Regions from separate parts of the Clavibacter michiganensis genome, predicted to be linked through region 1. Evidence: riboswitches for the same ligand, from Rfam matches in the RefSeq annotation. Region 1 holds a riboswitch; the other holds the start of a gene.
What was found. A riboswitch is a leader RNA that binds a small molecule or an ion and turns the genes downstream of it on or off. The one in region 1 is predicted to bind thiamine pyrophosphate.
Positions count from the first base shown of each region.

Region 1 (3,400 bases):
GCGCGCGCACCGCCTCCACATGGGCCGGCGTGTTCGCGGTGAGGCCCACCACGAGGCGGCGATCCGGGCTCGCGGCGTCGAGCATCCGGCGCACGAGGTCGGCGGGCACGTCCGACTGGCCCACATGCACGCCGTCCACCCGCACGCCGCGGGCGAGGGCCGCGAGCACGACGTCGACGCGGTCGTCGACGAGCAGCAGCGGGCGCCGCGCGGATGGATGCGCGGCCGCGTGGGCGTCGATGGCCTCCGCGGCCGCGACCACCGTCGCCAGCAGCTCGGCCGCGCTCGCGTGCTTGTCCCGGATCTGGACCGCCGTCGCCCCGCCCGCCACCGCCGCGGCGACGACGGCGGGCACGCCGCGCGCGCCGCACAGGGCGGGGTCGGTGACGAGGTAGACGGAGAGGTCGAGCGCGCTCACGCGAGGCGCTCGCGCTGGGCGACGAGCTCGGGCGTGACGGCGTCGAGCGCGTCGAGCAACCCGACCGCGAAGGATCCCGGCCCGCTCGCCCCCTCCGCGGCGATCTCCGCCGCGATCGTGTAGACGCTCGTCGCGGCGACGGCGGCCCGCAGCGGATCCGGATCCAGCGACGCGAACGCCGCCATCACCGCGCCGAGCGCGCAGCCGCCGCCCGTCACCTTCGTGAGCAGCGCGTCGCCCGTGTGCACCCGGACGACCCGGTGGCCGTCCGTGATGTGGTCGACCGGCCCCGAGATCGCGACGACCGTGCCGAAGGTGCGCGCGAGCAGCGTCGCGGCGTCGAGCGCGGCTTCCACCTCGTCGGTCGCGTCGACCCCGCGACCGCCCGCGCCGCCCGTCGCGAGCGCGATGACCTCCGACGCGTTGCCGCGCACGACCGTCGGCGACAGCGCCACGAGCTCGTGCGCGAGCCGCGTCCGCACGGGCAGCGCTCCGACGGCGACGGGATCCAGCACCCACGGCGTCCCCGCCTCGCGCGCCGCGTGCGCGGCCTCGACCGCGGCCTCCCGCTGCTCCGCGTGCGGCGTGCCGAGGTTGACGAGCAGGCCCGACGCGATCCGCGCGAACGGCCCCGCCTCGGTCGGCACGTCCGTCATCGCGGGCGCGGCGCCCAGCGCCAGCAGGACGTTCGCGGTGAAGCCGGTGACGACCGCGTTCGTGATGCACTGCACGAGCGGCTGGCGCTCCCGCAGCAGGAGGAGGAGATCCGCCGAGGCGGTCCCCGTCCCCGTGGTCTCGTGGGCCGATGGGCGCGCGGCGCTCATGATGACATCCCTCCGCCGGTGCGAACCGGATCAGGTGCGACGGGTCTCATCTCAGCCCTCGTGGGCACCCCGTGTCAGGGATCCACCCTAGGGGGAGACGCGTCGCACCTGCCAGGACATCCGGCGGCGGTGCCGCGACGGCGAGCTAGGCGAGCCCCGCCACGTCGAGCACCCACGCGTAGTCGGAGGCGCGCTCGCGCCATGCGTCGTAGCGGCCCGACTTGCCGCCGTGGCCGGCCTGCATCTCGGTGCGCAGCAGCACGGGCGCGCCGACCTCGCGGAGGCGGGCCGTCCACTTGGCGGGCTCGACGTAGAGCACGCGCGTGTCGTTGAGGCTCGTGACCGCGAGGATCCGCGGGTACTGCACGCCCTCGCGCACGTTCTCGTACGGCGTGTACGACTTCATGTACGCGTACACCTCGGGGTCGTGCAGCGGGTCGCCCCACTCGTCCCACTCGATCACGGTGAGCGGCAGCGACGGGTCGAGGATGCTCGTGAGCGCGTCCACGAAGGGCACGCCCGCGAGGATCCCGGCGAAGCGGTCCGGCGCGATGTTCGCGACCGCGCCCATCAGCAGCCCGCCGGCGCTGCGGCCCTCGGCGACGAGCTTCTCCGGGCTCGTCCACCCCCGCGCGATGAGGTGGTCGGCGGCCGCGACGAAGTCGGTGAAGGTGTTCCTCTTCGTGAGCGTCTTGCCCTCGTCGTACCAGCGCCGGCCCATCTCGCCGCCGCCGCGCACGTGCGCGATGACGAAGGCCATACCCCGGTCGAGCAGCGACAGCCTGGCGATGGAGAACGACGGGTCGATGCTCGCCTCGTACGAGCCGTAGCCGTACAGCAGCAGCGGCGCGGGCGTGCCCGGGTGCACGAGGCCGCGCTTGTAGACCACGGACAGCGGGATCTCCGTGCCGTCCTCCGCGGTGGCCCACTCGCGGGTCTGCACGTAGTCGTCGGGGTCGTAGCCGCCGCGCACGGGCTGCTGCTTGAGGAGGCGGAGCTCGCGCGTCGCGAGCACGTAGTCGTAGGTCGTGGCCGGGGTCGCGAGGCTCGTGTAGCCGAGGCGGACGGTGGGCTGCGCGAACTCGGGGTTGCCGGCGGCGCCGACCGTGTAGATCGGCTCGTCGAACGCGATCTCGTGCAGCTGCTCGCCGTCGAGCACGCGGTCGAAGGGGATCACGCCGACGCGGGTGAGGCCCTCGCGGCGGTAGGAGATCACGAGGTGGTCGGCGAACGCGCTGGCGTCCTCGAGGCGCACCTCGTCGTCGTGGGGGATGACGACCTGGCGGTCGGTCGTGGAGGTCGGGTCGTCGGCCGGCACGTCGATCAGCTCGAAGTTCGTGGCGCCGTCGTTGTGCAGGATGAGGAGCCGGTCGCTGCCGTCGATGACCGCGTGGTCGACGTCGTACTCGACGCCGTGCCGGCGCGGCCACACCGACCGGAACGTGCCCGTGGGATCCCCGGCGTCGAGCAGCAGCACCTCGGTCGTGATCTTCGAGCCGACGTAGATGGTGAGGTACTGGCGGCTGCGCGTCATGCCGAAGCCGACGAAGTAGCTCTCGTCGGGCTCGGTGAACACCTTGACGTCCTGCGACGCCGGGCTGCCGACGCGGTGGCGCCACACGGTGTCGGGGCGCCAGGCGTCGTCGACCGTGACGTAGAAGAGGTGGTCGCCGTGCGCCGAGAACGTGGCGCCGTGGCTGGTGCCGGGGATCTCGTCGGCGAGGTCCTCGCCCGTCGCGAGGTCGCGGATCTTGAGAGTGAACCGCTCGTCGCCCTCGGTGTCGGTGGAGTACGCGAGGAGCGATCCGTCGGGGCTGACCTCGAACGCGCCGAGCGAGAAGAACGCGTGGCCGTCGGCCTCGGCGTTGGAGTCGAGCAGGATCTGCTCGCCCTCGATCGCCGCGCCGTCGGCCGCGGGCTCGATGGCGGGCGGCGTCCAGTCGTCGGGGCCGGCCACGGGACGGCGGCAGCGGATCGCGTACTGCGACCCTTCGACCGTGCGGGCGTAGTACCACCAGTCGCCCTCGCGGACGGGCACCGAGAGGTCGGTCTCCTGCGTGCGGTCCTTGATCTCCGTGAAGATCCGCTCGCGCAGCGGCTCCAGGTGGGCCGTCTGACCCTCCGTGTACGCGTTCTCGGCCTCGAGGTGCGCGATGAC
Region 1 covers NZ_CP080437.1:1,379,979-1,383,378, reverse strand. Annotated here, with positions in the region: gene K0V08_RS06425 (bifunctional hydroxymethylpyrimidine kinase/phosphomethylpyrimidine kinase) at 1-418, opposite strand, end outside; gene thiM (hydroxyethylthiazole kinase) at 415-1,242, opposite strand; TPP riboswitch at 1,233-1,324, opposite strand; gene K0V08_RS06415 (S9 family peptidase) at 1,388-3,400, opposite strand, start outside.

Region 2 (3,400 bases), 760 kb from region 1:
GCAGGCCGCCGAGCGTCAGCGCGAGCGTGCTCTTGCCGCCGCCGTTCGGACCGGTGAGGGCGGTGACGCGGCCGGACGCGAGCGCGACGCCGATCCGGTCGGCGACCGCGGTGCCGCGCGCGCCGCCCCTGCCGACCGCGAGGCCGTCCGCGCGGAGGAGCGGCGCGGGCGCGGCACGCTCCCGGACGGGCGTGGCGGGCTCCCGTCCCGGCACCCAGACGCCCGCGGCCGCGAGGGACGCACCCTGGTCGCGCAGGACGTCGTCCGGCGCGCCGTCGGCGAGGATCCCGCCGTCCGCTCCGAGCACGACGACCCGGTCGACGAGGTCCTGCCACACGGCGACCCGGTGCTCGATGACGACGAGGGTGGCGCCGCTCCGCTCGACCACGGACTCTACGGCGCGCCGCACCTCCCCGACGCCCTCGGGGTCGAGGTTGGCAGTCGGCTCGTCGAGGAGGAGGAGCCCGGGCCGCATCGCGAGGACGCCGGCGAGGGCGAGGCGCTGCTTCTGGCCGCCGGAGAGCGCGGTGGTCGAGCGGTCGAGGGCGACGTCGAGCCCGACGGCGTCGAGCGCGGCGCGGACGCGGATCCAGATCTCGTCGCGCGGGACGCCCAGGTTCTCGCAGCCGAACGCGACATCGTCGCCCACGCGGGAGAGGATCACCTGCGCGTCCGGGTCCTGCAGCACGAGCCCCGCGCGGCCGCGGCGGGAGGCCGGATCCTGCCCGTCGACGAGCAGGGTGCCGCGCGCCTCCCCCTCGTCGTCGCCGCCGAGGACGCCCGCGAGGGCGTGCATGAGCGTGGTCTTGCCCGCACCGGACGCGCCGAGCAGCAGCACCCGCTCCCCCGGCTCGATGACGAGGTCGACGTCGCGGACCGCCCAGGCGCTCCGGCCCGCGTGCCGCCAGCCCCAGCCCGCGGCCCGGACGGACGCGCCGCCCGCCGCGTCGGCCGTCGCCTCGGGTCCGGCGAGCGGGATGCGCGACGCGGCGACCGACGACGTGCGACGGCCCGGCCGCCGCACGGTCAGACGCGGGCCGCGGTGTCGCGGCCCGAGGCGAAGCGCGAGAGAGCGCCGGTGCGGGCGAGCGCCCGGGCGACGAGCCACGAGAGCAGCCCCGCGATGACCGCGCCCGAGACGAGCGCCGCGATCGTGTAGATCGTCGCGAACAGCGGGGTGGATCCCGGGTAGTAGGTGATGAGGTCGGTGATCGCCATGCCGAGCCCGGCTCCCATGCCCGCCAGCACGGCGACGTAGGCGCGCCAGTTCGCGTAGAGGAAGACGAGGAGGACGAGCTCGGCGCCGAGGCCCTGCGTGAGGCCGGAGAGCAGCGTGCCGACGCCCCAGACGTTCCCGACGAGCATGGAGACGAACGCCGCGAGCAGCTCCCCGTAAAGAGCGGCGCCGGGCTTGCGGATCACGATGCCGGTGAGGACGCCCGCGAACAGCCAGCCGCCGCCGGCCAGCGCCTGGAGGCCGGGGAGCAGCGGCTGGAAGAAGCCGCCGACCGGCACGGACGCCGTGTTCCAGATGACGAAGACGAGGCCGGAGGCGACGCCGAGGACGCTGGCAACGACGATGTCGATGACGCGCCAGCGGGCGCGCAGGCCGGAACGGGGCGCGCGGACGCCGGTGTCGGCGGGGACGGGGGATGCCGTGGACGACGGTGATGCGGTCATTGGACGTGCCCTTCGGATGAGTGGAAGAGGGCACGGGTGCGAGATGGAAGCCTCCCTGCGCTGGCATGATCCAGATCAGGTTCGACGGTCGAAGACTGGGTGTCTTCCTCTCAGCCCGGCTCACCGGACTCCCGTGTTCGAGGCGATCCTAGCGCGCGGTCGACGCGCCCGGGACGCGGGCCCGGGACGCGAGCCCGGGAGGCGGGCCGCCCCGGACGCACGGGAGCGCGGATGCCCGAGGGCACCCGCGCTCCGCGGTGGTCGTGCGAGCCGGCTACTTCAGCGTCTTGATGAGCTTGACGAGGACCTTGCCGGAGATCCAGATGACGGGGGTGGCCACCGCGAGCAGGGCGATGACGTTGGGCTGGAACCGCACCTCGCCGTCGGTGGCGATGTACGCGCCGATGGGCCAGGTGGCGCCGCCGCCCCCGCCGCCGCCCGCGACGTTGCCGTCGGAGTCGGGGAGGTCGCTGCCCCCGCCGAAGCCGTACCAGGCGAATGCCACGGGCACGATGGTCGAGCCGTCGATGTCGAGGGGGTCGCCGTAGACCGTCCCCACTCCGGCGTTCTTCACGTTCTCTGCGAGCTGTGCGACGAGGTTGGTCATGCGTCCCACCGTACCCCGCGGCGGCGAGACGATGCCGGGCGATCCGCGTCCTCACGGTAACCTCGCCCCTGGTGCGTCGCTGCGTCGCATCCGGCCTCCTGCCGTCGCGGCCCACGCTGATCCACCGCCTGCCCCGCCCCCGACGGACCCCGCGCACGCACGCCCGCCCGCGCGCCGTCGGCGGACGAGTCGACCCAACTGGAGGACCACTTGCACACCTGGCCCGGAAACCCCTACCCGCTCGGCGCGACCTTCGACGGGAGCGGCACGAACTTCGCGCTGTTCAGCGAGGCCGCCGAGCAGGTGCAGCTGTGCCTCATCGACGAGGACGGCACGGAGACCCGCGTGGACGTGACGGAGGTCGACGCGCACGTCTGGCACTGCTACCTCCCGCACGTGCAACCCGGCCAGCGCTACGGCTACCGGGTGACCGGTCCCTACGAGCCGGAGAACGGCCACCGGTCCAACCCCGCGAAGCTGCTGCTGGATCCCTACGCCAAGGCCACGTGCGGGGAGTTCGACTGGGACCCGTCGCTGTTCGCGTACGAGTTCGGCGACCCGTCGAGCCGCAACGACGAGGACTCCGGACCGCACATGATGCTCGGCGTCGTGGTCAACCCGTTCTTCGACTGGGACGGCGACCGCCTCCCCCGCACCCCGTACAGCGAGACCGTCGTGTACGAGGCGCACGTGAAGGGGCTGACGCAGCTGAACCCGCGGATCCCCGAGGAGCTGCGCGGCACCTACGCGGGCATCGCGCACCCCGCCGTCATCGACCACCTGCAGAGGCTCGGCATCACCGCCATCGAGCTGATGCCCGTGCACCAGTTCGTGCAGGACAACACCCTGCTCGAGAAGGGCCTCCGCAACTACTGGGGCTACAACACGATCGGCTTCTTCGCGCCGCACAACGCCTACTCGTCCACGGGCGAGCTCGGCCAGCAGGTGCAGGAGTTCAAGTCCATGGTGCGCGCGCTGCACGCCGCCGGCATCGAGGTCATCCTCGACGTGGTCTACAACCACACGGCGGAGGGCAACCACCTGGGCCCGACGCTCTCCTTCAAGGGCATCGACAACCAGGCCTACTACCGGCTCATGGAGGACGACCCCACC
Region 2 covers NZ_CP080437.1:624,101-627,500, reverse strand. Annotated here, with positions in the region: gene K0V08_RS02890 (ABC transporter ATP-binding protein) at 1-1,024, opposite strand, end outside; gene K0V08_RS02885 (ECF transporter S component) at 1,027-1,680, opposite strand; TPP riboswitch at 1,716-1,816, opposite strand; gene K0V08_RS02880 (hypothetical protein) at 1,955-2,287, opposite strand; gene glgX (glycogen debranching protein GlgX) at 2,498-3,400, shown strand, end outside.
Region 2: another riboswitch for thiamine pyrophosphate. It lies ahead of K0V08_RS02885 (ECF transporter S component); the one in region 1 lies ahead of thiM (hydroxyethylthiazole kinase).